3 regions of the Mesorhizobium sp. CNPSo 4688 genome follow, and region 1 is predicted to be linked to each of the others. Evidence: predicted binding sites of a transcription regulator. Region 1 holds the regulator's gene; each other region holds the start of a gene.
The links. The regulator LexA, encoded in region 1, represses DNA repair genes until DNA is damaged. The targets are predictions, from matches to a motif close to TGTTCNNNNTGTGTTCNG.

Region 1 (10,543 bases):
GTCGAGCGCGGCCCCCGCTTCGCGCTCGGCCTTGGTCTCGCCGATGCAGATGATGGCCACAAGCCCGGCGCGCCATGCGGCAGACGCCTTCGCCTGCACAGTCGCATCGTCCTCGCCGCGCTGTTGGCGGCATTCGGAATGGCCGACAATGACGTGGCTGGCGCCGGCATCCTTCAGCATCTCGGCCGAGACACAGCCGGTGAAAGCGCCGCTCTCCTTGATGTGGCAATCCTCGCCTCCGGCCCGCATCGGCGTGCGCGACAGGATTTCGGCCGCGCGCGACAGCAAGGTCGCCGGCACGCAGACCAATGCTTCGGTCTCGGCATCGAGCCCGCTCATGAAGCCGTTGCCGATCATCCTGAGCTCGTTCAGCGAGGCGCTGGTGCCGTTCATTTTCCAGTTGCCGGCAACAAGCGGTCGAATTCCTGGCGTCATGGGATCTGGTTCTCCGGGCGACATTGGGGTCTCGCCCTCCCTACCAAAATCAGGCCACAAAGCAATCGACAGTGAGCCGGAAGGGCGCTATTGCGCTTGTTTCAGACTCGGGCGCACGCAAAACTGCGCAAAAATCGGAAGTAACAATGCTTGGTATATTGAGAAGCGCGGCAGGGACCTGGGTCGCGAAAGCGCTGCTGTCACTGCTGGTGCTGAGTTTCCTTGCCTGGGGTGTCACCACCCGCATGGCGGGCGGCTTCCTGGCCGGACATCACGCTGTCATTACCGCCGGCAGCACCACCGTGTCGATCACCGAATACCGCCTCGCCTACGATCGCCAGATCAACATGCTGCAACAGCAGATCGGCCAGCGCATCAGCCGCGAGCAGGCCAGGGCCTATGGCATCGACAACCAGGTGCTGGCGCAGCTGGTGTCGGGCGCCGTCCTCGACGAACAGGCGCGCAAGCTCGGACTTGGCTTCTCCAAGGACAGGCTGGCCGAACTGACGCGCCAGGAACCTGCCTTCCAGGGCCCGAATGGCCAGTTCGACCGCCGGCTGTTCGAATCCCGGCTGCGCGAACTCGGCATGCGGCCGGAGGACTATCTGAAGAACCGGGCTCAGGTGGCGGTGCGCCAGCAGATCGTCGAGGCGGTTTCGGACGGCCTCAAGGCGCCGGACACCTTCTTCAAGGCGGTCGCGCTCTATCGCGGCGAAGACCGCACCATCGACTATTTGACCTTGCCGAAGGCGCTGGTCGAGCCGATCCAGGCTCCATCCGACAGCGTGCTTCAGGCCTATTTCGAGACCAACAAGAAAACCTACGCGGCGCCGGAATACCGCAAATTCTCCTACGTCCGGCTCGAGCCTGAAGACATCATGGATATCAGCGCCGTGACCGACCAGCAGGTCAGCGACGACTACAACAAGAACAAGGGGCGCTACACCACGCCGGAAATGCGCACCATCGAACAGCTGGTGTTTCCGACGCTGGACGCCGCCAAGGCCGCGTCCGATTCGCTGAAGACGGGCGCCACCTTCGACAAGATCGTCACCGCGCAAGGAAAGACCCAGGCCGATACGCTGCTTGGCACGCTCTCCAAGGACAAGATCAGCGACAAGGCGGTCGCCGATGCCGCATTCGCGCTTGCCGTCAACGAAGTCAGCCCGGTCGTCCAGGGCACGTTCGGTCCGGTGCTTTTGCGCGTCACCGAGATCAAGCCGGAAGTGGTGAAGCCGCTGGCCGAAGTGTCTGACCAGATCCGCAAGGATCTGGCGCTGGGCGAAGCAAGCCGCATCCTGCTCGACGTGCACGACAATTACGAAGACACCCGCGCCGCCGGCAGCACGCTCGCCGAAGCCGCCGCCAAACTGAAGCTCAAGGACGTCACCGTCGAGGCCATCGACCGCACCGGCCTCAAGCCGGACGGGACCATCATCAAGGACCTGCCGGCATCGCCTGACCTGATCAAGGCGGTGTTCGAGGCTGAGCCCAACACCGAGAATGAAGCCCTGACCACGACCAACAATGGCTTCGTGTTCTACGAGCTGACATCGATTACGCCGGCTCGCGACCGCACGCTCGACGAGGTTCGCCAGAGGGTGGTGGCCGACTGGACGACCGAGGAAACGACCAAGCGGCTGACCGCGAAGGCAGACGAACTCGACAAACGCCTCAAGGCCGGCACCACGCTCGACGTCATCGCCGGCGAACTGAAGCTCGAAAAGCAGACCAAGCGCGGCGTGAAGCGCGAGGCCGACGACGTCGATTTCGGCAAGGACGGCGCTGCAGCGATGTTCGGCGTCGGCGAAGGCGGCACCGGGCTGATCCCCTCGCCCACCGGCGAAGGCCAGATTCTGTTCAAGGTGGCCGAAGTGTTCGAGCCGGCCGGAGCCGACGCCAGTTCGGTGCCCGACGACGCCCAGAAATCCTTCACGCAAGGCATGTCCGACGATCTGCTCGACCAGTTGGTGGCGCAATTGCAGACGCAATACGCCGTCAGCATCGACCAGGCCGCCGTTGCCCAAGCCGTAGCCCAATGAACGTTTTGGCCCGATGAGCGCCCTCAAGATCCATATCGCCAAGGTCGCTAGCGGGACCGCGCTTACCTTCGACGAAGCGCGCGAAGCCTTCGACATCATCATGTCGGGCGACGCGACGCCGGGCCAGATCGGCGGCTTCCTGATGGCGCTGCGCGTGCGTGGCGAGACGGTGAGCGAGATCTCCGGCGCCGTTGCCACCATGCGCGCCAAGATGCTGCGCGTCGAAGCGCCTGAAGGCGCCATCGACATCGTCGGTACCGGCGGCGACAACTCCCATTCGGTCAACATCTCGACGGCTTCGGCCTTCGTCGTCGCCGGTTGCGGCGTGCCGGTGGCCAAGCATGGCAATCGCGGCCTGTCGTCGCTGACGGGCGCCGCCGACGTGCTGGTCGCCCTCGGCGTCAAGATCGATATCCCGCCGGAGACGATCGGCCGCTGCATCCATGAGGCGGGCGTCGGCTTCATGTTCGCGCCAGCGCATCATCCGGCAATGAAGCATGTCGGCCCGACGCGCGTCGAGCTCGGCACCCGCACAATCTTCAACCTGCTCGGACCGCTGTCCAATCCGGCCGGCGTAAGCCGCCAGATGGTCGGCGTGTTCCTGCCGGAATGGATCGTGCCGGTGGCCGAGACATTGAAGGCGCTGGGTACAGAGCATGCCTGGGTCGTCCACGGCGACGGCTATGACGAGATCACCACCACCGGCGAAACGCAGGTTGCCGAACTGGCCGGCGGCGAGATCCGCCACTTTACGCTCACCCCGGAAGCAGTCGGCTTGCAGCGCCACACCAAGGACGAGTTGCGCGGCGGAGACGCCGCCTACAACGCCCAGGCATTGCGCGACATGCTGGGCGGCGCTGCCGGCGCCTATCGCGACACGGTGCTGATGAATGCCGGCGCCGGCATGGTGGTGGCGGGCAAGGCAACAACGCTTGCCGACGGCATGGCGGCGGCGGCACAAGCCATCGACAGCGGCCGGGCGCTAGGCGTGCTCGACAGGCTGGTCGAGATTTCGAACGGATAGGCCCGTGGCTGACATTCTGCGCAAGATCGAGGCCTACAAGCGCGACGAGATCGCGGCGGCAAAGGCGCTGATACCGCTGGCCGAGATCAAGGCACGGGCCAAGGACGCCGACGCGCCGCGCGGCTTTCTCGCGGCGCTCGAGGCGAAGCGCCGATCCGGCAACTTTGCCCTGATCGCCGAAATCAAGAAGGCGAGCCCTTCCAAAGGGTTGATCCGTGCCGATTTCGACCCGCCAGCGCTGGCGCAGGCCTATGAGAAAGGCGGCGCTGCCTGTCTTTCGGTGCTGACCGATGCGCCGTCTTTCCAGGGCGCGCCGGAATTTCTAACCAACGCCCGCAAGGCGGTGTCGCTGCCCGCGCTGCGCAAGGATTTCCTGTTTGACCCCTACCAGGTCTACGAGGCCCGCGCCTGGGGCGCCGACGCCATCCTGATCATCATAGCCAGCGTCGACGATGCCTTGGCGAGCGAATTGGAAGCGACCGCATTCGAACTCGGCATGGATGCGCTGATCGAGGTGCATGACGAAGCCGAGACCGAGCGCGCGGTAAAACTCTCGTCGCGGCTGATCGGCATCAATAACCGCAATCTTAGAACGTTCGAAACCAGCCTGGAAACCTCCGAGCGGCTGGCGTCGATGGTGCCGGGCGACCGCTTGCTGGTCAGCGAGAGCGGTATTTTCACCCATGACGACTGCCTCAGGATGCAAAAGGCCGGCATCGAAACCTTCCTTGTCGGCGAAAGCCTGATGCGGCAAGAGGATGTGGCGGCGGCAACGCGCCTGCTTCTGACGGGCAAGACGCCGGCAGAGGCCGTCTGAGGATGCCAGCCGCCCTCACCCATCTCGGCGCCAAGGGCGAGGCCAACATGGTCGATGTCGGCGACAAGGCGGAGACGACGCGCACGGCGATTGCCGAGGGTTTTGTCTCGATGCAGCCGGAAACCCTGAAAATGATCCTCGACGGCGACGCCAAGAAGGGCGATGTGCTGGGCACAGCGCGCATCGCCGGCATCATGGCAGCCAAGAAGACGCATGAGCTGATCCCGCTCTGCCATCCGCTGCTGTTGACCAAGGTGTCGGTCGACATCGAGCCGGACGCGGCGCTGCCCGGCCTCAGGGTCACCGCGCTCGCCCGCGTCACCGGCAAGACCGGGGTCGAAATGGAAGCGCTGACCGCAGCCTCGGTGGCATGCCTGACTATTTACGACATGGCTAAGGCGGCCGATCGCGCCATGGTGATTTCCGGCATAAGGCTTGTGGAAAAGACCGGCGGTAAGTCCGGCGACTACAAGGCGGGCGCCTGATGGCGCTTGTCCCGGTCGCCGAGGCGCTGGAGCGCCTGCTGGACGGCGCTGCGGCGCTGCCGGCCGAGAGCGTCGCGCTGGCGGATGCGGCCGACCGGGTGCTGGCGGAGCCTGTCGTGGCGCTACGCACCCAGCCGCCTTTCAACGCGTCCGCCATGGACGGCTATGCCGCGCGGGCGCAGGATGTGGCATCCGCCCCGGCGCGGCTTTCGGTGATCGGCATGGCCCCGGCCGGACGCGGCTTTGACGGCTCTGTCGGCAGGGCGGAGGCTGTCCGCATTTTCACCGGCGCGCCGGTGCCCGAAGGTGCCGACACGATCGTCATCCAGGAGAATGTCCGCGACCTTGGCAATGGCCATATCGAGGTCACCGAGCCGACCGCGAAAGACCGTAACATCCGCCGCCGTGGACTGGATTTCTCGCAAGGCGACCTGCTCCTGCAAAAAGGTCGCGTGCTCGATCCGGCCGCATTGTCGCTTGCGGCGTCGGCCAATCATCCGAGGCTCAACGTCGTGCGCCGGCCTCTGGTCGCGATCATCGCCACCGGCGACGAATTGCTGCCGCCGGGGCGTGACCCCGGTCCGGATCAGATTATCTCCTCCAACGCTTACGGTGTTGTGGCCGCCGCGCAGTCTGTCGGCGCCAAAGCGCTTGATCTCGGCATCGCGGCAGATCGCAAGGCCGACATAGCGGCGCTGGTGCGCAAGGCTGTCGCGGCAAAGGCCGACGTTATCGTGACGCTCGGCGGCGCCTCGGTCGGCGACCACGACCTCGTGCACGACGTGTTGACCGGCGAAGGCATGAAGCTCGATTTCTGGAAGCTCGCCATGCGCCCGGGCAAGCCGCTGATGTTCGGGCGTCTCGGCGATATCAGGTGCATCGGCCTGCCCGGCAATCCGGTGGCGAGCCTGGTCTGTTCGCAGCTGTTCCTGAAGCCGCTGTTGGCGCAGCTCGGCGGCCGCGTCCATCGGCAGGACATTCGCCCGGCGCAACTTGGCGCCGCGATGCCGGCCAACGATCTCAGGCAAGACTATGTGCGCGCCGTGGTCCGGGATGAAGCCGGCGCACTGGTGGCAACGCCATTCGGCATCCAGGATTCCTCGATGCTGAGAATGCTGGCCGACGCCAACGGCTTGATCGTGCGCGAGCCCTTCGCTCCGGCCTCAGCCGCGGGTGCGGCCTGCAGCGTGCTGATGTTACGCTGAACAAAACGTCAACACATTCATTAAACTTTAAAAGGTTGCGGAACACAACTGGAACAGATAGTGTTTGTTCTGGGTTTGTTTTTTCCGATTCTGGTTTCAGAACCCGTGGGGGCCGCGATGCTGACGCGCAAACAACATGAACTCCTGATGTTCATCCATGAACGCCTGAAGGAGAGCGGAATCCCGCCGTCTTTCGACGAGATGAAGGAGGCGCTCGACCTTGCCTCGAAGTCCGGTATCCATCGCCTGATCACGGCGCTGGAGGAGCGCGGCTTCATTCGCCGGCTGCCGAACCGGGCTCGAGCACTGGAAGTGCTGCGGCTGCCCGACTCGATCGCGCCCGGCCTCAACGCGGCGAAGAAGTTTTCGCCGAGCGTCATCCAGGGCAGTCTCGGTCAAGGCGGTCAGGGGCAAGGCGGTCTCGGCCGCCAGATCAAGCCGGCCTCCTCTTCTCGTTCGATGTCGGCCGGCAATGACGACGCGGTTTCCGCGGTGTCGATCCCGGTGATGGGCCGCATCGCCGCCGGTGTGCCGATCGACGCCATCCAGCACCAGACCCATTCGATCTCGGTGCCGCCGGACATGATTATGGGCGGCGAACACTACGCGCTCGAGGTCAAGGGTGACTCGATGATCGAGGCCGGCATTTTCGACGGCGACACGGTGATCATCCGCAATGCCGATACGGCGAGCCCCGGCGAGATCGTGGTGGCGCTGGTCGATGAAGAGGAAGCGACGCTGAAGCGCTTCCGCCGCAAGGGCGCCTCGATCGCGCTGGAAGCCGCCAACCCGGCCTACGAAACCCGCATCTTCGGGCCGGACAGGGTCAAGGTGCAGGGCAAGCTGGTTGGGCTGATCAGGCGCTACTGAGCCGGTTTAGGTTTGTACTTCTCGGGCTGCTTATAAGGCGGCATTCCACGCGCTTCGCGTGAGAAGCGGCGTTGCTCGTGCCAGGGACGATAGGGCTTGTCGACGGCGAAGCGGATGGTTGGCGCTGTCGCGGCCGATTGTGGGTCGAAGAAGACGGCGGCACTACCATCGCGGGCAAGTTGCTTCTTGGTCACGACCAGCACCAGCGGGTCGCGGCACGGATTGTAGGCGGTGGCGTCGTCGATGACGATCAGGCTCGCGAAAGCGCAGGCTGGCCGCGCTGTGTTGCGGTCTTTTGCCAGCGCGATGATGGCTCCGGCGGGGTGCCGGGCAATGCAGAGATTGCCTGTGCAATAGAAGGGCGAGCCTGGCGGCAAGTCGAGTGGCTCTAGATCGAACCGCGTGTCCGTTGCCTCGAAAATCTCAGGCGGGATAATGGTTTCGGCTCTCAATGCCCGTTTCCAATTATCGGTGGTGAATTCGTTCGAGCGTTCCCGGTTGAGCGCGAGTTCGCCGCCGCCGATTGGCAATGCCACCAGATGCGCATCCTCCGAGATAAGCACATCGGGCGTGCGCACCTGCGGCACAGTCAACAGGCCGGCCAGCGCGAAAGGCACGGCCGCCAGCCTCAGCCAGGTGGTGGCCATGGTGGCGATGACGAGGGCGACCGCTACCAGCAGCACCGAGCGGATTGAGATCAGCCCGACGGCATCGACCGGCGAACGCTGAGAAATCCAGGCGGAGATGGCGATCATCGCCGTCAGCCCCTTGCCCATGACATAGAGGAACGGCCCATCGGCGCCGAACGGCATGGCCAGCGCGCTGAGCACCGCAAACGGCATGACGACCAGCGAGACGATCGGCATCACCGCCAGATTGGCGAGCAGGCTGAGTGGCGACACGCGCTGAAAATGCCAGATGGCAAACAGCAAAGTGGCGCTGCCTGCGATGATCGATGTCATGGCGAGACCGCCCATGGCCAGCACGAATTTTCGCGACAGGAAGCCGACGAACGAGCGCCTTGCGGGCGGCGTTCTCACCTTGTCGGCGCGGTAGTCAGCCCAGCCGGCATAGGCGCCGACAAGGGCGGCAGTAGCCGCAAACGACATCTGGAAGCTCGGGCCGACGACCTCGTGCGGCGACATCAGGATGACGGCGATGGCCGAGATCGCCAGATTGCGCATGGTCAGCGCTGCGCGATCAAACAGCACCGCGACAAGCATGACCGCCAGCATGATGAAGCTGCGCTCGGCGGCAACCACGATGCCTGAAATGACGAGATAGGCGGCGATGGAAACAAGCGCCGCGGCGGCGGCATATTTCTTGACCGGCTGGCGCGAGGAGAAATCCGGAAATAGCGCAAAGGCGCCACGCAGCAATGCCATGATGGTGCCGGCGACCAGCGCCATGTGCAGGCCGGAAATGGAGATGATGTGGTAGATGCCGGTGCGCCGCATCGCCTCGTTGACCTCGTCCGGAATGCCGGCGCGCACACCGACAATGAGCGCCGCGGCAATCTCGCCTTCGGCGCCGCCGATCTTGCCCCTGATATGGTCGGCAATGTTTTCGCGCGCATTCTCGATTGCCGAAGAGAGCCGTGCGGTCAGCGGCGGCGGGCCCTGCGAAGCAATGGTTTTCGGATTACCGAGAAAGAAGCCGCTGCCGCCGATGCCGGTGAAATAGCTGTCGAAGGAGAAATCGTAGCTCTCCGGCCGCACCGGACCGGTCGGCGGCAACAGCCTGGCATAGCCGGTGATCAGGGAGCCGGCGGTCATATCGGCGGGAACGGCGCGCGCCGAGAGCCTGACCCGCTCCGGCGCGTAGCGCAGCCTGGGGCGAGCGGTCGAAATCACGTCGAGCGTCAGCCTTACGCGGCCGTTCTCCATCTGCTCGAGACTGACGACGCGTCCGGTCAGTCGTGTCTGGATCTCGGAGCCAAGCATTTGCGTTCCGGCGTGCCAGGTCTCGACCTTGGCGGCGACGACGCCAAGCGCGCACAGCATGGCAGCCATGCAGAGCAGATGCGTCTTCGGCCAGGACCGCGCGACGGCTGCGCAACAGGCCGTGAGCAGCACAATCGCGATTGGCTGGGCAAAGCCTGGCTCGCTGGCCAGCGAGAAATAAATGATGACGCCGGCCGCCAGGAAAACCGGCACCAGCAGAAAGGCAACGCCACGGTCGAGTTCGGTGACGGCGGCCATGGCAACGCTGCGGCGGATTGCTGGCCATGTCGATCGGCGCAGCAGCCTGCGCAGACGAATGGCGGATCCGGGCACGGCGTCGACCGACGCCGACGCAGTGTCATCCGGAGACAAAGGCCGGAGACCAGGTCGCGTCTCGGGCAGCGCGACGGGCATCGGCTCGGCATAGGGACTGTCGGCAAACAGGGAGCGTTCGTTGACGCTTGTCGCAGCGCCCTCGCCTTGATCCTCGCCCCGGCCACGTCCAGCCATCGGGTCTGCCCCTTGCGCCCCAGACCCCCTATGCTACATGAACGCGCAAAGTGCGAAAGTCCGCGCGATCACGCACCCCGTTTTCTAGCCTTGCCCCGAGAATTGCCATGTCCAACAAAATTGCCATGTCCAACAGGGTGGTCACCCGTTTTGCCCCCTCGCCCACCGGCTACCTGCATATCGGTGGCGCGCGCACCGCGCTGTTCAACTGGCTCTACGCCAAGCACACTGACGGCACGATGCTGCTGCGCATCGAGGACACCGACCGCGAACGCTCCACCGCTGCGGCAACCCAGGCCATTCTCGATGGGCTGACCTGGCTCGGCCTGTCCTGGGACGGTGAGGCCGTCTCGCAGTTCGAGCGTGCGCCGCGCCACCGCGAGGTGGCCGAGGAGCTGGTGCGCCTGGGCAAGGCCTACTACGCCTACGAGACTCCCGCCGAGCTCGAGGCGATGCGCGAGGCGGCACGCGCCAAGAGCCTGCCGCCGCGCTACAATGGTGCTTGGCGCGACCGCGACCCCTCCGAGGCGCCAGCCGGCGTCAAGGGCGCCATTCGCATCAAAGCACCGACCGAGGGCGAGACCGTGGTGCATGACCGCGTGCAGGGCGAGGTGCGCTTCCCCAACAAGGATCTCGACGATTTCATCATCCTGCGTTCGGATGGTGTCCCGACCTACATGCATGCCGTCGTCGTCGACGACCACGACATGGGCGTCACCCACATCATTCGTGGCGACGACCATCTGACCAATGCCGCGCGCCAGACAGTGATTTACAACGCCATGGGCTGGGAGGTGCCGTCCATGTCGCACATCCCGCTGATCCACGGCGCCGACGGCGCCAAGCTGTCAAAGCGGCATGGCGCGCTCGGCGTCGAGGCCTACCGCGCCATGGGTTATCTGCCCGAGGCGCTGCTCAATTATCTCGCCCGCCTCGGCTGGAGCCATGGCGACGACGAGGTGATGTCGATCAAGGACATGATCTCATGGTTCGACATCGGCGACGTCAACAAGGGTGCGGCGCGCTTCGACTTCGCCAAGCTCGACGCGCTGAACGGCGTGCATATGCGCAAGATGGATGATCAGGCACTTATCGACATCTTCGTCGCCACTCTTCCCTATCTCGAAGGCGGCCCGGCGCTGGCCGCCCGCCTCGATGACACCAGGAAGGCGCAACTGCTGGCCGCCCTGCCCGGCCTGAAGGAGCGCGCCA
Region 2 (10,543 bases), on a different contig from region 1:
GATCACCGTCGAGCGGATGCCGCGCTCGGCCAGGATCATTTCGGGCTTCAGGAGTTCCAGCTGCAACCGCACCGCGCGCAATTCGCGACGCGTCATGAAGTCGGGATCGTTCCAGGCCAGACGATAGGTGTCGGCGCGCGTCTGCGGCGTATCGGGCACGCTTTTCGAGCGCTCCAGATCCTCGTCCGAATGCGGCAGCGGCGTCCATCCCGCCTTTTCCATAGGAGTCATATGCTTTACCCGTCCCAACAGTTCACTTGCGCCGTCCCGTGGCGCACGCGCGATTGACCCCCAATACGCCTTAACATAAGCAGGTTCCGCAAAAGTGTTCGGCGGTTTTGCGACAAGAACCTGCTACATGCAAAGACCCAGGCAGGCAAAGCCTGCCAGGGGTCCGCGCGATTTTCAAAACAGGTTAAGGCGATGGCCTTAACAGCGTGGTAACGGAGCGAATTCATGTCGAAGCCTGATCTGGCAAGCCTCGAAAAGACCATCGAGAAGGCCTTCGAGGAGCGCGACACGATTTCGACCGCGACCCGCGGCGAAACGCGCGACGCCATCCAGTCCGCGCTCGACCTGCTCGACCACGGCACGGTCCGCGTCGCCGAGCGCCAGACCGACGGCAAGTGGCATGTCAACCAGTGGCTGAAGAAGGCGGTGCTGCTCTCCTTCCGGCTCTATCCCATGGAGATCATCAAGGGTGGCCCGGGCCAGGCCGTATGGTGGGACAAGGTGGCGTCGAAGTTCGACGGCTGGAGCGCTGTCGATTTCGAGAAGGCCGGCTTCCGCGCCGTGCCGTCGTCGATCGTGCGCCGTTCGGCCTATGTCGCGCCGGGCGCGGTGCTGATGCCGTCCTTCGTCAATGTCGGCGCCTATGTCGATAGTGGCACCATGGTCGACACATGGGCCTCGGTCGGCTCCTGCGCCCAGATCGGCAAGAACGTGCACCTGTCGGGCGGCGTCGGCATTGGCGGCGTGCTGGAGCCGATGCAGGCCGGCCCGACCATCATCGAGGACAATTGCTTCATCGGCGCGCGCTCGGAAGTGGTCGAGGGCTGCATCGTGCGCGAGGGCTCGGTGCTCGGCATGGGCGTGTTCATCGGCCAGTCGACCAAGATCGTCGACCGCACCACCGGCGAGGTGTTTTACGGCGAAGTGCCGGCCAATTCCGTTGTCGTCGCCGGCTCGATGCCGGGCAAGGCCTTTCCGAACAATGAGCCAGGCCCAGGCCTCTATTGCGCCGTGATCGTCAAGCGCGTCGACGCCAAGACCCGTTCCAAGACCTCGATCAACGAATTGCTGCGCGATTGATCTTTTTTGTAAACGGACGCACCTTCCGCCGGCGCGACATTCCGTCGCGCTGATTCCGCATGGAGGGGTGACATGGACTGGAAGTATCTTCTGACGAGCTATGAAGGCCGTATCAACCGCGCCAAATTCTGGGCTTGCGTTGGTGTGATATTCGTCGGCGCCATCATCGCCATGATCATCGACAACATCATCGGCACCACGTTCAACAGCATGCCTTACGGTTTCGTCTACCTGATCTATGTGATCGCCACGCTCTATCTGGTCTTCGCCGTCTACGCCAAGCGCTGGCATGACCGCAACAAGTCGGGCTGGTGGACACTTATCGCGCTGGTGCCTTTCATCGGAGCGATCTGGCTTATCGTCGAGCTGGGCATCCTCGAAGGCAACAGGGGCGCCAATCAATACGGACCGGATCCGCTTGCCTGAAAAAATAGACCTCATTTGGCTTTTCTTCAAAACCTCAGGCCGCGTCAGCCCCGGTGCGTATGCGCTGGCCGGCCTGCTTTTGCTGCTTGCCCAGTTTTTCCCGCTCTACCAGTTTGCCAGACTGGAGCCCGGCACCGCAAATAGCCAAGTGTGGGCCACCGTGTTCTGGACCGTTGTGCTGATTTCGACCTGGTCGAGCTTCGCGGTTACGGCAAAGCGTTTCCATGATTTCGGCAAACCGACTTACTACGCGTTGATCTCTCTCATCATCGGCCCGATTCTTCTTCTCATTCTTGCCTGCTTCAGAAGTGATCCCGGGCCCAATCGCTACGGCCGGCACACCAATTCTCCCGCACAACCCTGAGGGCCGACCGGATATCTCGCCATGCGCTACCGCACGCTTGATCCGAAACTGATCATCGACACCGCCGAGCGGCTGGAAGGGCGCGTCGCCGAGCGTTTTCCCGAGGCGGGTCTGCGCGGCGTCGCCGCCGAACTGGTGTCGCTGTCGCGCGACCTGGCCAAGGCGGCGCAGGCGCTCGAGGCGCCGATCTGGTGGCTGCGCGGCGCCATCGTCGCCGCCGTCGCCGCCGGCGCGCTGATTTTCCTGTTCGTCGGCACCATCCTGCCGCTCATCCATATCTCGCAGGCAGACGACGCGGTGCAGTCGGTGCAAGGCATCGAAGCCACGATCAACATGATCATCCTCGCCGTGCTCGGCCTGCTGGCGCTGATCCGCACCGAGGAGCGCATCAAGCGCAAGCGGGTGTTTCGCCAGCTGCATGGGCTGAGATCGCTGATCCATGTCATCGACATGCACCAGCTGACCAAGGATCCGGCCGCATTGTCTGCCAACTTCAGGCCGACCGCGCATTCGCCGGCGCGTATCACCAATGCCGCGGACCTGGCGCGCTACCTCGATTATTGCTCGGAAATGCTGTCGATCACCGGCAAGATCGCAGCGCTGTTCGCACAGTCGGTCAATGACGATGTGGTCATCGACGGCGTCAACGACGTCGAGAACCTGGCATCCAACCTGTCGCGCAAGATCTGGCAGAAGATCACGCTGATCGAGAACCACCCGGCGGTGCAACCGCTGCCGGCGCCGGGCCCGGCGAGCAAGGCGCCGGCTCGGAGGCGCGCGCCAAAGCTGTGACGCAGCGGTGCCGGCGAGGCTGCTTTTCCGGGCTCATGTGCGGGCCACGGTCTGACGCTTACGGCGAGCAGCCTATCCCGTGACGGCTTCCGGCGTCAGCCCGGGTGACCCGCGCTTTTCCTGCTCGGCCTGCCGCACCAGAGCGGTGATCCGTTTAAGCAAAGGAGCCGGCGTGCCGGCCTTTTCGGCGAGGCTCAGGACCGTTCCCTGCAGGTCGCCGATTTCGGTTGGCCGGCCGCGCTGGAGGTCGTCCCACATCGACGAGCGCGCCTGCGGGTCGATGGCGAGCATGCGGCGGGCCACCAGCCGAAACAGCCAGTCCGGCAGCCGGAGCAGTTTCGGCAACAGGCCGGGACGCAGGCCGCCGACCCGCGCCGGGGCGATGTGTGATGCTTTCATCGCCGCCAGCGCCTCGTCGATCTGACCGGCCAGGATCAGCCGCCAGCGGCGGTCGGCAAGTTCACTCGCCAGCGGAAGGCCGGACAGCGCGACGAGCGCATTGTTGAGGTTGATCAGCAACTTGCCCCACTGCACTGCCTTGATGTCGGCATGGGTTTCGACGGCAAGTCCTTCGACATCGAGAAGGTCGGCAAGGCCGGCCATATTGTCTTCGATCATCACCTTGCCCTCGCTGGCACGATGCACGTGAAGCGGCACGTTGCCTTCGGCCGACTGGACGACATTGAACGGCACCATGCCGGCCAGCACCGATCGAGAGCCCAGCCCGGCGCGTAACCGGTCGGCATTGCCGACACCGTTCTGCAGGCTGACCACCACGACATCGCCGCGAGCATGCGCGGCGATGAGCGCTGCCATCTCCTCGGTGGCGCCGTTCTTGACCGTCACCAGCACCACGTCGGCATTGGCCAGGGCGGCGGCCGGGTCGGCAGTGACGGACTCCGGCTTGACGGATCGGTCGCGACCGTCGAGGTCGGTGACACGCAGCCCGCCGGCCAGCAAGGCCTCCGCGATGCGCGGCCGCGCCAGAAACACCACCTTGCGTCCGGCCAGCGCCAGGCAGCCGCCGACATAGCAGCCGATGCTGCCGGCGCCGGCAATGACGATGGTTTTTTGGGCGTTGGCCATGCGATATCCCGTGTTGGCCTGCACTATACGACATGAAAACCATAATGTCGGCGGCAGGACCGGTCATCATCTCTGACCGTGACAGGCCTTTCGCTTTCGATTATCGCTTTGCCCATGAAACTGCCGACCGATCCCGCCGCCAACCTCGCGACCCTCATACGCTGCGCTTCCGTAACACCCGCCGAGGGCGGTGCGCTGGCCGCATTGGAAGGCATGCTTAAACCGCTCGGCTTTTCCGTCGAACGCCCGGTGTTTTCCGAAGACGGCACGCCCGATATCGAGAACCTTTATGCGCGCCGCTCCGGCAATGGGCCGCATCTGATGTTTGCCGGCCATACCGACGTGGTGCCGGTGGGCGACGAGGCGTCGTGGACGCATCCGCCTTTCGCCGCCGAGATCGCCAAGGGCGAGATGTACGGCCGCGGCGCCGTCGACATGAAGGGCGGCATCGCCTGTTTCATCGCCGCCGTGGCGCGCCATGTCGAGAACAAGGGCGGCCCTAAAGGCTCGGTCTCGCTGCTGATCACCGGTGATGAAGAAGGCCCGGCCATCAACGGCACGACAAAACTGCTCGACTGGGCGGCGGCCAAGGGCGAGAAATGGGATGCCTCGATCGTCGGCGAGCCGACCAATCCAGACGCGCTCGGCGACATGATCAAGATCGGCCGGCGTGGCTCGATGTCGGGCAGCGTCACCGTTAACGGCCGCCAGGGCCATGTCGCCTATCCTTTGCTTGCCGACAATCCGGTGCGCGGCCTGATGAGCCTGGTCGAGGCCTTGCTCCACCCCGTCTTCGACAAGGGCACGAAGGATTTCCAGCCGACCAATCTGGAAGTGACCTCGATCGATGTCGGCAATCCGGCGACCAATGTCATCCCGGCCAAGGCGACCGCCACCTTCAACATCCGCTTTAACGACAGCTGGACGGCCGAGACGGTACAGGCAGAGATCCACAACCGCCTCGACCAGGCGGCCAAGCGCAAGAAATACCGGACCGGCAAGAAGACCCCCGTCGACTATGAGCTTGTCTGGCGCGACCGGCCGAGCCACGTTTTCCTGACGCGCGACGACAAACTCATCGACACGCTGCGTGGCTCGATCAAGGCGGCGGTCGGCAAGGAGCCGGCGCTCTCCACCTCAGGCGGCACTTCGGACGCCCGTTTCATCAAGGATTATTGCCCGGTGGTCGAGTTTGGGCTGGTCGGCAAGACCATGCATATGGTCGATGAACGCGTCGCATTGGCCGACCTCGAAACGCTGACCCAGATCTACCAGCGCTTCATAGAAGACTGGTTCGAGCAAGGCTGATCATGCTTTCGGTTGACGAGACCTATTCATCGCTTACCGGCGCCTGGCGGCTGATGCTCGGCAAGGTCGACGGCTTGCGGCTGCTCGACCTGTCGGCGGACGGCTTCTGGAATTCCTTCTTTGCCATCGTCGTCGCCGCGCCGGCGATGATCGTCGGCTGGGTCGGCACTGCCAACGAGATCGGCGACCCGAATGCGTTCGCCGGTCGGCTGGGCATGTTGATCCGCCTGGCAACCGTCGACCTCGGCTCGTGGCTGCTGCCGCTGGTCGCGCTTGCCTTGGTCGCGTCGCGTGCCGGCATCGGCGACCGCTTCGTTCACTACGTCGTCGCCAGCAACTGGGCGTCGGCAATCACCGCCTGGATGCTGCTGCCATCGGCGTTGATCAGGCTCTTCCTGCCGTCCGGCAACCCATTCGCCGAGTTGGTGTGGCTGGTTCTGGTGGTGCTGTCGCTGGTCCTCACCTGGCGGATGACCAACGTCGCGATCGGCAAGGGCGCGGCTGTCGGCACCGCCGTTTTCACAGGCATGCTGGTGGTGTCTCTGGCCGTCTTGTTCGGCCTTGTGGCGCTGCTCGGTATTACCGTACCGACGGCCGCCCCGGCCTAGGACCCATCGGGGTAATCGACACCGACCAGAAAAAGCCCGTCGGGCGGCGCCACCTGGCCGCAGGCGGCGCGGTCTTGCGCGTCGAGCGCGGCCTTGAGGTCGGCAGCCGTCCAGCCGCCGTCGCCGACGCGTTTCAGCGACCCGACCATGGAGCGCACCTGGTTGTGCAGGAATGAGCGCGCCGAGGCCCTGACCTCGATCAGGTCACCCTGGCGGCTCACATCGAGCCGCTCCAGCGTCCGCACCGGACTGTTGGCCTGGCATTGCGTCGAGCGGAAGGTGGTAAAGTCATGTCGGCCGAGCAGGACTTTCGCCGCTTCGTGCATGGCGTCGGCGTCGAGCCGCTTCGGCACCCACCAGACCTTGCCCTTTTCCATCGCAGCCGGCGCGCGCCGGTTGAGGATGCGGTAGAGATAGTGCCGCCCGGTGGCCGAGAAACGGGCATCGAAATCGTCGGGGACAAGCGTCGCCTGCAGGATGGCGACGTGCGCACCCGCCGCCTGCAGATGCGCGTTGATGGCGTCGCGCACCTTATCGTTGGGCCACGCCTTGGCGAGGTCGACATGCGCCACCTGGGCGGTCGCATGCACGCCGGCGTCGGTACGGCCGGCCGCGCGCAACCGCACCGCCTCGCCGCTGAATTTCTCGATCGCCTGCTCTATCGCCTGCTGCACCGAAGGCTGATCCGCCTGGTGTTGCCAGCCGGCGAAGAGGCTGCCGTCATATTCGATATCGAGACGAAAACGCGGCATGGGCGATCTGCACTCGCCTAGAGCCGGAAGATTTCAGGTCGAATCGACCTGAAATCTGAATCCGGCTCTAAATCAAAGAGATAGAGCATGATGTCGTCCGAAAACCGCTTCACACTTTTCGGCATCATGCTCAGGCGGCGAGTGCGGTAAAGGCCTGGGCGTAAACCAGTTTGCCTTTTTCGGGTGAGTCACCCCAGGCCAGCGCCTGCAGCGCCTCACCCTGGTATTCGCTCTCGAACTTTTCGGCGCGCGCATGGTTGTAGCCGAAGCGGCCGTAATAGGCCGGATCGCCCAAGACAACGGCGAGCACTTCGCCGGCGTCCTTGAGGCGGATATGCGCCTCGCGGATCAGCGCACCACCAATGCCCGAACCATGGAACGAAGGTTCCACCGCCAACGGCGCCAGCGCCACCGCCGGGAAACTCTTGCCGCCATTCTGCACATACAGCCTGGAGAACAGGATGTGGCCGACCACCTGGCCGTCTTCTTCCGCCACAAGCTCGACAACGGCGTCGCCGCCGGTGACCAACGCGTCGACCAGACCGGCCTCCGCCTGCTGGCCGAATGCGTGTTCCTCGACGAAGCGAATAGCCTCGCGATCCCGCGGCGTTGCCGCGCGTATCGACATCATGCTCATGAGAATTTCATTCCTTTTTCGATCTTGGCCCCGCGCAGAAACTCCTGCGCGGCAGCGGGCCTTCCGCCCGCCCGTTGAACTTCGACCAGCCTGATTGCGCCTGTTCCGCAGGCGACCGTCAGGCGGTCATCGAGAATTCCTCCCGACTCGCCCATGCCTTCAGAAAGCGTGCCTTCCGAAAGCGTCGAGCGAAGCAGTTTCAGCCGTTCTGTGCGGCCACCAATATCGGCCTCGCACCACGCGCCAGGGAATGGCGACAGGCCGCGAATATGATTGTGGACCTCGCCAGCCGGCCGCGTCCAGTCAACACGCGTCTCCGATTTGTCGATTTTCCTGGCGTAGGTCACCCCGTCAGTCGCCTGCAAGGTGGATGCCAGCGTATTTGTCTCCAATCGGGACAGCGCTTCCACCATCAGGGTGGCGCCAATGTTCATCAAGCGATCATGCAGGTCGCCGGCCGTCATATCGGGTCCGATGGCGCATTTTTCAACCAGTGCCACCGGGCCGGTGTCCAGGCCCTCTTCCATATGCATCACCATCATGCCGGTCTCAGTATCGCCGGCCATGATGGCACGCTGGATGGGAGCAGCACCACGCCATCGCGGCAAAAGCGAGGCATGGCCGTTGATACAGCCGAGCCGCGGGGCCTCCAGAATAGCCTTCGGCAACAACAGGCCATAGGCGACGACGACGGCGACATCGGCCTGCAAGGCGCGGAAAGCGGCCTGCTCACCCTCGCTCTTCAGTGAAATCGGTGTGCGTACCGCGACATCAAGCCGCTCGGCCTCGCGCTGCACCGGCGACGGCGTCAGTTCCAGCCCACGGCGGCCTGCGGCGCGCGGCGGCTGGGTGTAAACGGCTGCTATCTCGTGTCCCGCCTCGGCGATCGCGCGCAGCACCGGCACCGAAAACTCCGGCGTGCCCATGAAGATGACGCGGAGCGACATCTTCTTATCCCACCAGCTTGCCCGGCGCCTTGTCCTTGGCGAGCTTCTTGAACTTCTTGACCACCATGTCGCGTTTAAGCTTCGAGATGTGGTCGATGAACAGCACGCCGTTGAGGTGGTCGATCTCGTGCTGCAGGCAGGTCGCCATCAGGCCTTCGGCCTCGATCTCCTGCAGTTTGCCGTCGCGGTCGAGATATTTCACCCGCACCGAAGCCGGCCGTTCGACCTCGGCATAATAGTCCGGGATCGACAGGCAGCCTTCCTCGTAGACCGACCGCGCGTCGGCGCTTTCGAGCACTTCGGGATTGATGAAGACATGCGGCGCCGGCGTCTCGTCTTCCTTGGCGAGGTCGATGACCAGCATGCGCAGCGGCTCGCCGATCTGGATTGCGGCGAGCCCGATGCCCGGAGCGTCATACATGGTCTCCAGCATGTCGTCGGCCAGTTTGCGCACGGACGCGTCGACGCGTTCGAGCGGTTTGGAAACCTGGCGCAGGATGGGATCGGGAAGGATGATGAGCGGCTTGATCGACATGGCGTCTCACCTAAGACGCCATGCGAAAAGCGTCAACGGGGCGGTTTGCGCCCGTTCACGTTTTGATCTGTGCCAGACCGGCGAATCGGCTATGCTGGCGACATGAACGACCTGAACTCCATCCTTTCCGAACCTGTGGCCCAGCTTGGCGCCACGACGATCACGCTCGGCCATGCGCTGGCCTTCGGCGCGATCGTGTTTCTCGGCCTGTTCCTGGCGCTGGTGGTTGCCCTGTGGCGGTCGGCCAGGGCGCGCACCATCGCCGCCGCGGAAGCCGCCGACCACGCCCGCGACGCCGAGGCGCGGATGGCCGGCATTCTGCAAAGCCAAGCCGAGATGCAGGGCCGCATGGGCGCCATCGCCGAGGTGTTCGGCGCAAGGCAGGCCGAACTCAACCAGTCGATCGGCCAGCGCCTCGACGCCATGACCGGCCGCCTCGGCCAGACCATGACCGAGCAGACCAAATCGACGCATGAAAGCCTGGCGAAATTGCAGGAGCGGCTGGCCGTCATCGATACCGCGCAAGGCAACATCCAGTCGCTTGCCGGCCAAGTCGTGCAGTTGCAGGCGATCCTGTCCAACAAGCAGACGCGCGGCGCCTTCGGCCAGTCGCGCATGGAGGCGATCGTCGCCGACGGCCTGCCGATGGGCGCCTATGAATTCCAGGCGACGTTGTCGAACGGCAGCCGGCCCGACTGCCTGGTGAGGATGCCGAATGGCGCTCCGTCGCTGGCCATCGACGCCAAGTTTCCGCTCGAAGCCTGGAACGCCATTCGCGCCGCCGATGGCGCCGACTTGCAGAAGGTCGCGGCCCAGGCCTTCCGCCGCGACATCGAGATCCATGTCCGCGATATCTCGGAAAAATATTTGATCCAGGGTGAGACGCAGGACACCGCCTTCATGTTCGTGCCGTCAGAATCGGTGTTCGCCGAAATCCACGAGAATTTCGACGCGGTCATCCAGAAGGCGCACCGCGCCCGTGTCATCATCGTTTCGCCGTCACTGCTGATGCTGTCGATCCAGGTCATCCAGGCGATCCTCAAGGATGCCCGCATGCGCGAGCAGGCGCATCTGATCCAGGGCGAAGTGATCCGGCTGATGGAAGACGTAGCGCGCGTCGACGAACGCGTGCGCCGGCTGCAGACGCACTTCGGCCAGTCGGCCAAGGATATTGACGAGATCCTGGTGTCGACATCGAAGGTGACCAGGCGCGGCCAGAAGATCGAGGCGCTGGAGTTCGGCGAAAGCGAACCTGAAGTGCGCGGCGGCGGACCCGCCAAGGCCGAACCCGGGGTGCGGGTGGCGGATTCCAAGACGGGCCAGCTCAGGCTCCGTGTCGTCGAAGGCGACGATTAGACCGTAGCGACGATTACGTGTGCCTGGATTTTGGCCGCAACCTCGCCGTTGCCATGCCTGGCTGCAATCACGGCAGCGACATGATCGGTTGCCGCTTCCAGTTTTCCCGCATCCCTGGCCTCGATCTCGGTGCGAAGAAGCGTTCCCTGGCAATAGGCAACCGCCGGAAGCCGCGGCGAGGATGCACGGCTTTGTTCGGCCCTCGTCTCGATCGCCACACGGGAGAAACCTGCGCCTTCCACCTCGCTGCGGATCAGAGCCGTGTCATGGTAGCCGTGCGGCGTACGGGCGAGAAAGCGCGGCGGGTCGTCCGGAAAGATCTCCGCAAGAGCGTTCGTCACATCATTGGCGAACATATTCTCCTCGATGCGATCCCACACGTTGAACAGGAAATGGCCTCCGGGCTTCAGGACCCGCTTTG
Region 3 (10,543 bases), on a different contig from region 1:
GCCATGCGCTTGTTGAACAGCTTCGCCAATACGCCATCGGCATCGGCGCCACCGCCATCAAATGGACGGTGCTGAAATCCAATCTGCCGGCGAAGGCCTTCTACCACTCACTCGATGGGCAGCCCGACGAGATCTGGGAACCGTGGCAGCTGAAAATCGACCCGTGACGGCAAGACCGCCTCAACCAATCGAGGCGGTCGACCCTGCGGGGATCGCTTACGACATTGTGTCGAGCTTGCGCTGCATGGCGGCGATCTGTTCCTTCAACTCCTGAAGGTCGTCGCCGCTCTTTTCCGGCGCTTCCTTGCGGGCCGGCTCGGGCGCAGACGCGGCAGTGCCATTCGAGCCGGCTGGCGGGAACGGCGTGAACAGGCGCATGGCGTTCTGGAACATTTCCATGTTGCGCCGCGTCTGCTCTTCCAGCGCCTTGATCGGCGTGGCGATCTTCATCACATCCAGCGGCGACTTGCCGATCGCGCCCTTCATCTGCTCGCGGAAGCGCTCCTGCTCCTTGGAGAAGGCGATCATCGACTGTTCGAGGAAGCTCGGCACGATCATCTGCATCTGGTCGCCGTAGAAGGCGATCAGCTGGCGCAGGAACGGGATCGGCAGCATGTTCTGCCCATCCTTGTTCTCCAGCTCGAAGATGATCTGGGTCAGCACCGGATGAGTGATGTCGTCGCCGGTCTTGGCATCCTGGACCGTGAATTCCTCGCCCTTCTTGACCATCTCGGCCAGATCCTCGAGCGTCACATACGTGCTGGTGCCAGTGTTGTAGAGACGGCGATTGGCATATTTCTTGATAATGATTGGATCGTCTTTCGCGGCCATCAGCATCCTCCCGGGGACACCGGCGTGCCTGAGTAAGCCACCGGTAACGATTGCGCCATTTTTAAGGATATGCGCAAAAGCTCCATAATTCCAAGCGGTTTGTGCAGTGCGGCATCATTTAATGCTGCATGGCAGGCTAAATATGCTGCGCAGCAAAGGCCCGGCGACCGCGCCGGCCGCTCGTGCCCTGCTTGCGGCGCATGGCCGGCATGCCCATTTCCGGTTTGACTTGGGGTGTGGAACGGGCAAGAAAAGTCCCAACAACACTAGAGAATACGACCTCGAAGTCTGGAGAGAAAAATGTCCGCTGCCAATTCAATCGTTGTCGCCAGCGCGGCACGCACCGCTGTCGGCTCCTTCAACGGCGCCTTCGCCGCTACCCCGGCGCATGAGCTTGGCGCCGTCGTCATCAAGGAGCTTTTGTCGCGCGCCGGCGTCGAGCCCGGCGAAGTCGACGAGGTCATTCTCGGCCAGGTGCTGACGGCAGCCCAGGGCCAGAACCCCGCCCGCCAGGCGTCGATCAATGCCGGCCTGCCCAAGGAAACCACCGCCTGGGGCCTCAACCAGGTTTGCGGCTCGGGTCTGCGCGCCATCGCGCTCGGCATGCAGCAGATCGCCACCGGCGACGCCAAGGTGATCATTGCCGGCGGCCAGGAATCGATGTCGCTGTCGCCGCACGCCGAGCACCTGCGCGCCGGCGTCAAGATGGGCGACTACAAGATGATCGACACCATGATCAAGGACGGCCTGTGGGACGCTTTCAATGGCTATCACATGGGCAACACCGCCGAGAACGTCGCCCGCCAGTTCCAGATCACCCGCGACGACCAGGATCAGTTCGCGCTGGCGTCGCAGAACAAGGCTGAAGCGGCACAGAAGGCCGGCAAGTTCAAGGACGAGATCATCGCCGTCACCATCAAGGGCAGGAAGGGCGACACCATTGTCGACCAGGACGAGTACATCCGCCACGGCGCCACGCTCGACGCCATGACCAAGCTGAAGCCGGCCTTCGACAAGGACGGCACGGTGACCGCTGCCAACGCTTCCGGCATCAATGACGGCGCTGCCGGCGCGCTGCTGATGACCGAGGCCGAAGCCACAAGGCGCGGCATCACCCCGCTGGTGCGCATCGCGTCATGGGCGACCGCCGGCGTCGATCCGGCGATCATGGGCACCGGACCTATTCCCGCTTCGAAGCGGGCGCTGGAGAAGGCCGGCTGGTCGGTCAAGGACCTCGACCTCGTCGAGGCCAATGAAGCCTTCGCCGCGCAGGCCTGCGCCGTCAACAAGGGCATGGGCTGGGATACATCGATCGTCAACGTCAATGGCGGGGCGATTGCCATCGGCCATCCGATCGGCGCCTCCGGCGCGCGCGTCTTCAACACGCTGGTTTTCGAGATGCGCCGCCGCGGCGCCAAGAAGGGCCTCGCCACGCTCTGCATCGGCGGCGGCATGGGCGTCGCCTTGTGCGTGGAAGCGCTGTAAGAACGAGACAAGGTATCGACGGACAACAGAGTGGGGAAAGAGGAATACCCACTCGAACATGCGATCAACTTTAATGCCTGGGAGGACACATGACCAAAGTAGCGCTCGTCACCGGCGGATCGCGCGGCATAGGCGCCGCCATTTCGATCGGCCTGAAGAATGCGGGTTACACGGTTGCCGCCAACTATGCCGGCAATGACGAGGCTGCGGGGAAGTTCAGCGGGGAAACCGGCATCAAGACCTACAAATGGTCGGTCGCCGACTACGATGCCTGCGCCGCCGGGATCAGACAGGTCGAGGCCGATCTCGGCCCGGTCTCGGTGCTGGTCAACAATGCCGGCATCACCCGCGACGCCATGTTCCACAAACTGACGCGCGAGCAGTGGAAAGAAGTCATCGACACCAACCTCTCCGGTGTCTTCAACATGACGCATCCGCTGTGGGGCGGCATGCGCGACCGCAAGTTCGGCCGCGTCATCACCATCTCCTCGATCAACGGCCAGAAGGGCCAAGCCGGCCAGGTCAACTATTCCGCCGCCAAGGCCGGCGACATCGGCTTCTCCAAGGCGCTTGCCCAGGAGGGGGCCCGCGCGGGCATCACCGTCAACGTCATCTGCCCCGGCTACATCGCCACCGAGATGGTCAGGGCAATCGACGAGAAGGTGCTCAACGAGCGCATCCTGCCGCAGATCCCGGTCGGCCGCCTCGGCGAGCCGGAAGAGATCGCGCGCTGCGTCGTCTTCCTCGCCTCCGAGGATGCCGGCTTCATCACCGGCTCGACCATCACCGCCAATGGCGGTCAGTACTTCGCCTGAGACCAATATTTCGGCGAGAGAAAAACGGGCCGTTGAACAGCCCGTTTTTTTCATCGCCGACCGGCATGCTCGGAGAGCCAGTGTGTGAGGTGCTGCCCCGTTCCGGCACCCAAAGATTAACGGCGCCGGCTCAGGCTGTGCGAAACCCGCTTCACAAGCTGTGAATTCTCGGTGGGCAAGCTGTGGATAACACCACATATTGGGGTGAACAAATCGGGAAAACCCGCTCATCGCTGATTCGTCGCCGATTTGTTCCGGCTTTGACCGAAACGTTAATGGCGAAGACCGAAAAGCTCTGCCAAATGGTTAAGGCCGGTTAAGAAAAATCAATAATTTCATAATCTTGGCCAACGGCCGTTGGACGGTGATCATGTTTCAACGGCAAAGGTTAATGGCAAAGCTCGCCCTGCATGAATTGGGCCAGTTTCAGCGATTCAGCATGTGGTGAGACTCCCGGTCGCAAAATCCATATGTAGCCGTGAACAAAAGCTGAATCTGCTGGAGTCACTGATTCGTCGCCGATTCGTTCCAGACTCGTTCCAACTGTTAATCGGGATCGAATCCGGACCTCGAACGAGACTCCCGAACCGACGGCCGGAACATTCCGCTTTCGCTTCGCGCCCGAAATCCCTATGTGTCGCGTGTCATACGCGCCATGCGAGGCGCGCTCCCGACAACACGATGCAGAAAGCCTCATTTCAGGGCCGATGAACATCCAGCCGAAACACACCGAGCCGCTGATCCTGTCGGGCCGCGACGTGACTGCTGTGCTGGGGCCAACCAACACCGGCAAGACCCATCTCGCCATCGAGCGCATGGTCGCGCATGAGAGTGGCATCATCGGCCTGCCGCTGCGGCTGCTGGCGCGAGAAGTCTACGCCCGCGTCTGCGAAAAGGTCGGTGCCCACAAGGTGGCGCTGATCACCGGCGAGGAAAAAATCCAGCCGCCCGGTGCGAAATATTCGGTCTGTACCGTCGAGGCCATGCCGCGCGAGACCGACGCCGCCTTCGTCGCCATCGACGAGGTGCAGCTTGCCGGCGACCTCGAACGCGGCCACATCTTCACCGATCGCATCCTGCATCTGCGCGGCCGCCAGGAAACGCTGCTGCTCGGTGCCGCCACCATGCATGGCATCCTGCAGCGCCTGTTGAAGGGCGTTTCGGTGGTGACGCGGCCGCGGCTGTCGCACCTCGCGTATGCCGGCTCGAAGAAATTGACCCGTTTGCCGCGTCGCACCGCCATCGTCGCCTTCTCCGCCGACGAGGTCTATGCCATCGGCGAGCTGATCCGCCGCCAGCAAGGTGGTGCCGCCGTCGTGCTCGGCGCGCTCAGCCCACGCACCCGCAACGCCCAGGTGGCAATGTTCCAGGCGGGCGACGTCGATTATCTCGTTGCCACCGACGCCATCGGCATGGGTCTCAACCTCGATCTCGACCATGTCGCCTTTGCCCAGAACCGCAAATTCGATGGCTACCAGTACCGCAATCTGACAGCGGCCGAGCTCGGCCAGATCGCCGGCCGCGCCGGCCGCCATCTGCGCGACGGCACTTTCGGCGTCACCGGTCAGGTCGATCCGCTGGACGAGGAGCTGGTCAAGCGCATCGAGGGCCATGAGTTCGACCCGGTGAAGGTGCTGCAATGGCGCACCGCGCATTTCGATTTCGCCAGCCTCGACGCACTGAAGCGTTCGATCGAGGCCAACGCCCCGGTCGAAGGGCTGACGCGGGCGCTGCCGGCGGTCGATGCGCAGGCGCTCGAGCACCTCTCCCGCGACGAGGACATCCGCGCGCTCGCCACCAATGCCAAGCGCGTGGCGCTGTTGTGGGAGGCTTGCGCGCTCCCCGACTACCGCAAGATCGCGCCGGCCCAGCACTCCGACCTCATCGCCTCGATCTACACGGACCTCGCCAAACACGGCCATGTCGACGAGAACTACATGGCCGAGCAGGTGCGCAGGGCCGACACGACCGAGGGCGATATCGACACGCTGTCGCACCGGATCGCCCAGATCCGCACCTGGACATTCGTGTCCAACAGACCCGGCTGGCTGGCCGATCAGGCACACTGGCAGGAAAAGACGCGCGAAATCGAAGACAGATTGTCGGATGCGCTGCATGAGCGGTTGACGAAACGGTTTGTAGACCGCAGGACTTCCGTCCTCATGCGGCGCCTTAGAGAAAATACAATGCCTGAAGCCGAAATCAGTCCTACCGGAACCGTCCTTGTCGAAGGCCATCATGTCGGCGAGTTGCAAGGGTTCCGCTTCACCGCCGACCAGAGCGCCGGCGGCGAAGACGCCAAGGCCGTGCGCACGGCAGCGCAAAAGGCGCTGGCCGCCGAGTTCGAGGCGCGCGCAGAACGCTTCGGCGCCTGCGCCAATGGCGACCTGGCGCTCGGCTCCGACGGCACGCTGCGCTGGATCGGCGCACCGATCGGCACGCTGGTTGCCGGCGAGGACGCGCTGAAGCCGCGCCTGGTGCTGCTGGCCGACGAGCAGCTGACCGGCCCCGCCCGCGACAAGGTCGCGGCGCGCGCCGAGCGTTTCGTCAATTTCCAGATCGAGTCGCTGCTGAAGCCGCTGGTCGACCTCAAGAATGCCGAGCAGATCACCGGCATCGGCCGTGGCATCGCCTTTCAGCTCGTCGAGCATTTCGGCCTGATCAACCGCCGCGACATCGCCGAAGAAATGAAGTCGCTCGACCAGGAAGGACGCGCCGCCCTGCGCCGGCTCGGTGTGCGTTTTGGCGCCTACCACATCTTCGTGCCGGCGCTGATCAAGCCCGCACCCGCCGGGCTGATCACGCTTTTGTGGGCGCTGAAGAATGACGGCAAGGACAAGCCCGGCTTCGGCGACGTGGTCCACGCGCTGGCCTCCGGCCGCACCTCGGTGGTCATCGACCCGGCTTTCGACAAGACCTTCTACAAGCTCGCCGGCTACCGCAATCTCGGCCGCCGCGCCGTGCGCATCGACATTCTGGAACGGCTGGCCGACCTGATCCGCCCGGCGACCAACTGGAAGCCCGGCCTCGGCCAGCGCCCGGACGGCGCCTATGACGGCCAGTCCTTCATGGTGACCCCGCCGATGATGTCGATCCTCGGCGCCACCGCCGACGACATGGAAGAGATCCTGAAGGGTCTCGGCTACCGCGCCGAGCCGAAGCCGCCTGCAGAGGTGAAAGCGCGGCTGGAAGCGCAGGACAATTCGGCGCGGGAAGCGGCTGCGGCAAAGCTGGCGGAAGCGGCTGCAAAGGCTGCGGCGGAAGCCGCAGCAGCGGATGCTGTCACCGGAGCACCCGCCGAGGGTGCGGAGCCGGACGCGGCTGTTGAAGCTTCCGCCGCAGAAGTTACGTCAGAGGATACCGCAGAGTCCGTCGCCCAACCGGCAGCGGGGGCTGTTTCTGAAGATCAAATCGAAGCTCCCGCAGAAATCGCGGAAGAAGTCCCGCCCGTCATAGAAGCTGTCGCCGACGTCACTGTCACCGAAAGCGCCGACGCCCTTACCTCCCCCTCGATGGGGGAGGCCGCGGCGCGAAGCGACGCGGGTGGGGGTGACGGCGCTGACGAAGCAAGTCGTGCTGACGCCGCCGACGCTGAAGAGGCAACCGGCGACGCCGGCGCTGCCCCCACCCCGGCGCTGCGCGCCGACCCTCCCCACGAGGGGGAGGGTGGAACCGCCGAGCCTGCGCCAGAGGCTGAAGAACCAAAACCAATCCTGTTGTGGCGGCAGGGCCGTTTCGAGCAGCGCCCGCGTCATCGTCACGAAAGCCGCCGGGACAATCGCCCACGCAACGGCCAGGCTGCTCGCACCGATGCGCCTGCCGACGCTGCCGGCGGACAGCCGGCACCGGGCGAACGGCCGGCCTATCAGGGCCGGCGCGACCAGCGCGACGGTGCCGCCAAGCCGCGCTTCGACCGCTCGAAGTTCAAGCCCAAGCCGCAGGCCGAAGGCGAACAGCGCCGCGATGGCAAGCCGCAAGGCGAGCGTCGCGAAGGTCGGCCCGACTGGAAGGGCGGCAGGCCGGAAGGCAAAGGCGGTCCGCAGGGCGGCAAGCCGGCCTTCCAGGCCAAGCCGCGCGAGGAACGGCCGGTGCGCTTCGATCCGGACTCGCCCTTCGCCAAGCTCGCCGCCTTGCGCGACCAGCTGAAGAAGTAGGCACGGCACGGTTCGATGGTTGCTGAGGGTCGCCAGCGCATCGACAAATGGCTGTTTTTCGCGCGCGCGGTGAAATCGCGCTCGCTGGCGGCCAAGCTGGTGGTTGCCGGACGCGTCCGCATCAACAGCGACAAAGCAGCGCAGGCCTCGGATCTGGTCAAGGCCGGCGATGTTTTGACCATCACGCACGAGCGCCGGATCTTCGTCTGGAAGGTGCTGGCTACAGGTGTGCGACGCGGCCCGGCCGAGGAAGCGCGCACGCTCTATGAGGATCTGTCACCGCCGCCGGCGCCGAAAGGCGAGGCTGTTGCCGATGCCATTCCCGCGCTGCGCGAGGCCGGCAGCGGCCGTCCGACCAAGAAAGAACGCAGGCAAACCGACCGGCTGTTCGGCGAAGACTGAAGCCTTGGCGCTCTTCGCCATGCCGGCGATCTGGAATTCCATTTCGGAAGCGCCGGTGCCGCCAGGCACGGCCGCCCTTGCAAGCGGCAGGCAAAGGGGTTACCTCACCAAAAAAGCCTATTAAAAACGGGACGTCCCGGAGCCGACCAATGACCTATGTCGTGACCGACAACTGCATTAAATGCAAGTACATGGACTGCATCGAGGTCTGTCCGGTCGACTGTTTCTATGAAGGCGAGAACATGCTCGTCATACATCCCGACGAGTGCATCGACTGCGGTGTCTGCGAACCGGAATGCCCGGCCGATGCGATCAAGCCCGACACCGAGCCCGGTCTCGACAAATGGCTGCAGGTCAACACCGAATACGCCGAGAAATGGCCCAACATCACCGCCAAGAAGGAGCCTCCGGCAGACGCCAAGACCTTCGATGGTGAGACCGGCAAGTTCGAGAAATACTTCTCTGCCGAACCGGGCGAAGGCGACTGACTGAGAGGCCCAGTGAGCCGTTATAACGCTGCGTAACGCGCGTCATGGATCAACCGCCTTGACAGGCGGCGATGTCGCTCGACCTGTGCGTTTGCAGCAAAACCTTGATTCTTCCTACTTTTTGTGCTATATCAACTGAAACATGCCGGTGACACAACGTCGATTTATGGCGCAAGCGCCCCAAATCACTGAAAGGTGAAATCCCCAATCGGACCAGAGCAATTTGGGCCAGGCAGTCGCTATGTACGCGGTTTGCCGGTCCCGGCTTTTTCCGATGGGTTCATCTGTTGTGCGGCTAACGATCGGTGTCCCCGGTCGCACGCGTTCGGACCGGCAGGCCGCCGGTACCACAACAAGGAGTTCAGGGCGTAATGGCAACGATCACCCCGCAGAAGAAGTCCACCGCGGCACGTCACGGTTTCAAGACCGGCGAGTACATCGTCTATCCGGCGCACGGCGTCGGCCAGATCGTCTCGATCGACGAGCAGGAAGTTGCGGGCCACAAGCTGGAATTGTTTGTCATCGACTTCCAGAAGGACAAGATGCGGCTGAAAGTGCCGGTCGCCAAGGCGACCTCCATCGGCATGCGCAAGCTGTCGGAAGAGGATTATGTCGAGCGCGCGCTGAAGGTCGTGCAGGGTCGCGCCCGGGTCAAGCGCACCATGTGGTCGCGCCGCGCCCAGGAATATGATGCCAAGATCAATTCGGGCGACCTGATCTCGATCTCGGAAGTCGTGCGCGATCTCTACCGCGCCGACAACCAGCCGGAGCAGTCCTATTCCGAGCGTCAGCTCTATGAGGCGGCACTCGACCGCATGGCCCGCGAGATCGCCGCGGTCAACCGCATGTCGGAAACCGAAGCCGTGCGCCTGATCGAGGTCAACCTCAACAAGGGCCCTAAGCGCGGCGCCAAGGCCGACAATGAGGAATCCGAGCAGGAAGAAGCTGCCTGATCGCTTTCGAATTTGAATTCATGAAAAACCCGGCCTCGCGCCGGGTTTTTTGTTTTTGAGCCTTAGGTGCGTCACGGCCCCCACCCGGACCTTCGGTCCGACCTCCCCACAGGGGAGGTAAAGGGCTCAGCCGCCGGCTTCCTTCGCCGCTTCCTGCTTCAGCGTCGCGATAAAGCGCTTCGTCCGTTCGCGCTCCGGATTGCTGAACACCACGGCGGACGGCCCCTTCTCGACGACGACGCCGGCGTCGAGGAACACCACCTCCTGCGCGATCTTCGAGGCGAGGCGCAGGTCATGCGTCGCCATCACCATGGTCGTGCCTTCGCTGGCGAGCTTCCCAAGCACGTCGACCACTTCCTGCGCCAGTTCAGGATCGAGCGCCGAGGTCGGCTCGTCGCAGAGCAGCACCTTGGGCGACGGCGCCAGCGCGCGGGCAATCGCCACGCGCTGCTGTTGGCCGCCCGACAGAGTCGCCGGCCATGCATCGGCCTTGTGCGCCATGCCGACCTTCTCGAGCAGCGCCAGCGCCCGCTCACGCGCCTTTGCCGTTGGCCATTTCAGCACCGTCACCAACCCCTCCATGACGTTCTCGATGGCGGTGCGGTGCGGGAACAGCTGGAAATTCTGGAACACCATGCCGGTCTGCAGCCGCAGGCGCTGGATGTCCCGACTGGGGATCTTGATGCTGGGACGGAAGTCCAGCGTCTCGTCGCCGATGCGCACCGTGCCCGAGGTCGGGATCTCCAGGAGGTTGATGCAGCGCAGCAGCGTGCTCTTTCCCCCGCCGGACGGACCGACCAACGCGGTGACGCTGCCTTCGGCAATGGTGACCGTTACGCCCTTCAGCACAAGATTGTCGCCGAAGCGCTTTTCGATGTCGGTGAGGCCGATCATGAGCGCGCCTCCAGGAAGCCGCCGTAACGGTTGAGCCGTTCCTCCAGCCGCGTCTGCAGGGCAGACAGCACCGAGCTCATTGCCAGATAAAGGATCGCCGCCTCGACATAGAGGATCAGCGGCTCATAGGTGGTGGCGACGATGCGCTGCGCTGCCTGGAACATTTCCGGCACGGTGATGGCGGCAGCCAGCGACGTATCCTTGACCAGCGAGATGAAGGTGTTGGACAGCGGTGGCACCGCGACCCGGCCGGCTTGCGGCAGGATGGTGCGCCGCATCGCCTGGCTCCAGGTCATCCCGATCGAATAGGCCGCCTCCCACTGCCCCTTCGGCACCGACCCGATCACGGCGCGGATGATTTCGGAACTGTAGGCGCCGATGTTGAGGGTGAAGCCGATCAGCGCCGCCGGAAAGGCGTCGAGCAATATGCCGACCGAGGGCAGGCCGTAAAAGATCAGGAACAGCTGCACCAAAAGCGGCGTGCCGCGAAAAATCCAGACATAGAAGCGGACCACGGCGAC

Region 2: AC04SH_RS07410 (DNA recombination protein RmuC) is a predicted target of LexA. The motif match lies at 8,819-8,836, and genes of this name have one in related genera.
Region 3: AC04SH_RS03150 (helicase-related protein) is a predicted target of LexA. The motif match lies at 3,656-3,673, and genes of this name have one in related genera.

The regions. Positions count from the first base shown of each region.
Region 1 is NZ_JBWLUY010000001.1:190,182-200,724, forward strand. It holds gene tpiA (triose-phosphate isomerase) at 1-435, opposite strand, end outside; gene AC04SH_RS01040 (peptidyl-prolyl cis-trans isomerase) at 582-2,477, shown strand; gene trpD (anthranilate phosphoribosyltransferase) at 2,491-3,501, shown strand; gene trpC (indole-3-glycerol phosphate synthase TrpC) at 3,506-4,318, shown strand; gene moaC (cyclic pyranopterin monophosphate synthase MoaC) at 4,321-4,803, shown strand; gene AC04SH_RS01060 (molybdopterin molybdotransferase MoeA) at 4,803-6,008, shown strand; gene lexA (transcriptional repressor LexA) at 6,126-6,878, shown strand; gene AC04SH_RS01070 (ComEC/Rec2 family competence protein) at 6,872-9,331, opposite strand; gene gltX (glutamate--tRNA ligase) at 9,457-10,543, shown strand, end outside.
Region 2 is NZ_JBWLUY010000003.1:347,800-358,342, forward strand. It holds gene AC04SH_RS07350 (LOG family protein) at 1-231, opposite strand, end outside; gene dapD (2,3,4,5-tetrahydropyridine-2,6-dicarboxylate N-succinyltransferase) at 457-1,311, shown strand; gene AC04SH_RS07360 (DUF805 domain-containing protein) at 1,384-1,737, shown strand; gene AC04SH_RS07365 (DUF805 domain-containing protein) at 1,730-2,101, shown strand; gene AC04SH_RS07370 (hypothetical protein) at 2,123-2,893, shown strand; gene AC04SH_RS07375 (2-dehydropantoate 2-reductase) at 2,966-3,979, opposite strand; gene dapE (succinyl-diaminopimelate desuccinylase) at 4,094-5,287, shown strand; gene AC04SH_RS07385 (transporter) at 5,290-5,895, shown strand; gene truA (tRNA pseudouridine(38-40) synthase TruA) at 5,892-6,647, opposite strand; gene AC04SH_RS07395 (GNAT family N-acetyltransferase) at 6,778-7,284, opposite strand; gene fmt (methionyl-tRNA formyltransferase) at 7,281-8,231, opposite strand; gene def (peptide deformylase) at 8,236-8,766, opposite strand; gene AC04SH_RS07410 (DNA recombination protein RmuC) at 8,869-10,122, shown strand; gene AC04SH_RS07415 (class I SAM-dependent methyltransferase) at 10,119-10,543, opposite strand, start outside.
Region 3 is NZ_JBWLUY010000002.1:20,905-31,447, forward strand. It holds gene AC04SH_RS03130 (GNAT family N-acetyltransferase) at 1-167, shown strand, start outside; gene phaR (polyhydroxyalkanoate synthesis repressor PhaR) at 217-831, opposite strand; gene AC04SH_RS03140 (acetyl-CoA C-acetyltransferase) at 1,132-2,316, shown strand; gene phbB (acetoacetyl-CoA reductase) at 2,406-3,131, shown strand; gene AC04SH_RS03150 (helicase-related protein) at 3,839-7,285, shown strand; gene AC04SH_RS03155 (RNA-binding S4 domain-containing protein) at 7,301-7,687, shown strand; gene fdxA (ferredoxin FdxA) at 7,837-8,175, shown strand; gene AC04SH_RS03165 (CarD family transcriptional regulator) at 8,547-9,128, shown strand; gene AC04SH_RS03170 (amino acid ABC transporter ATP-binding protein) at 9,255-10,022, opposite strand; gene AC04SH_RS03175 (amino acid ABC transporter permease) at 10,019-10,543, opposite strand, start outside.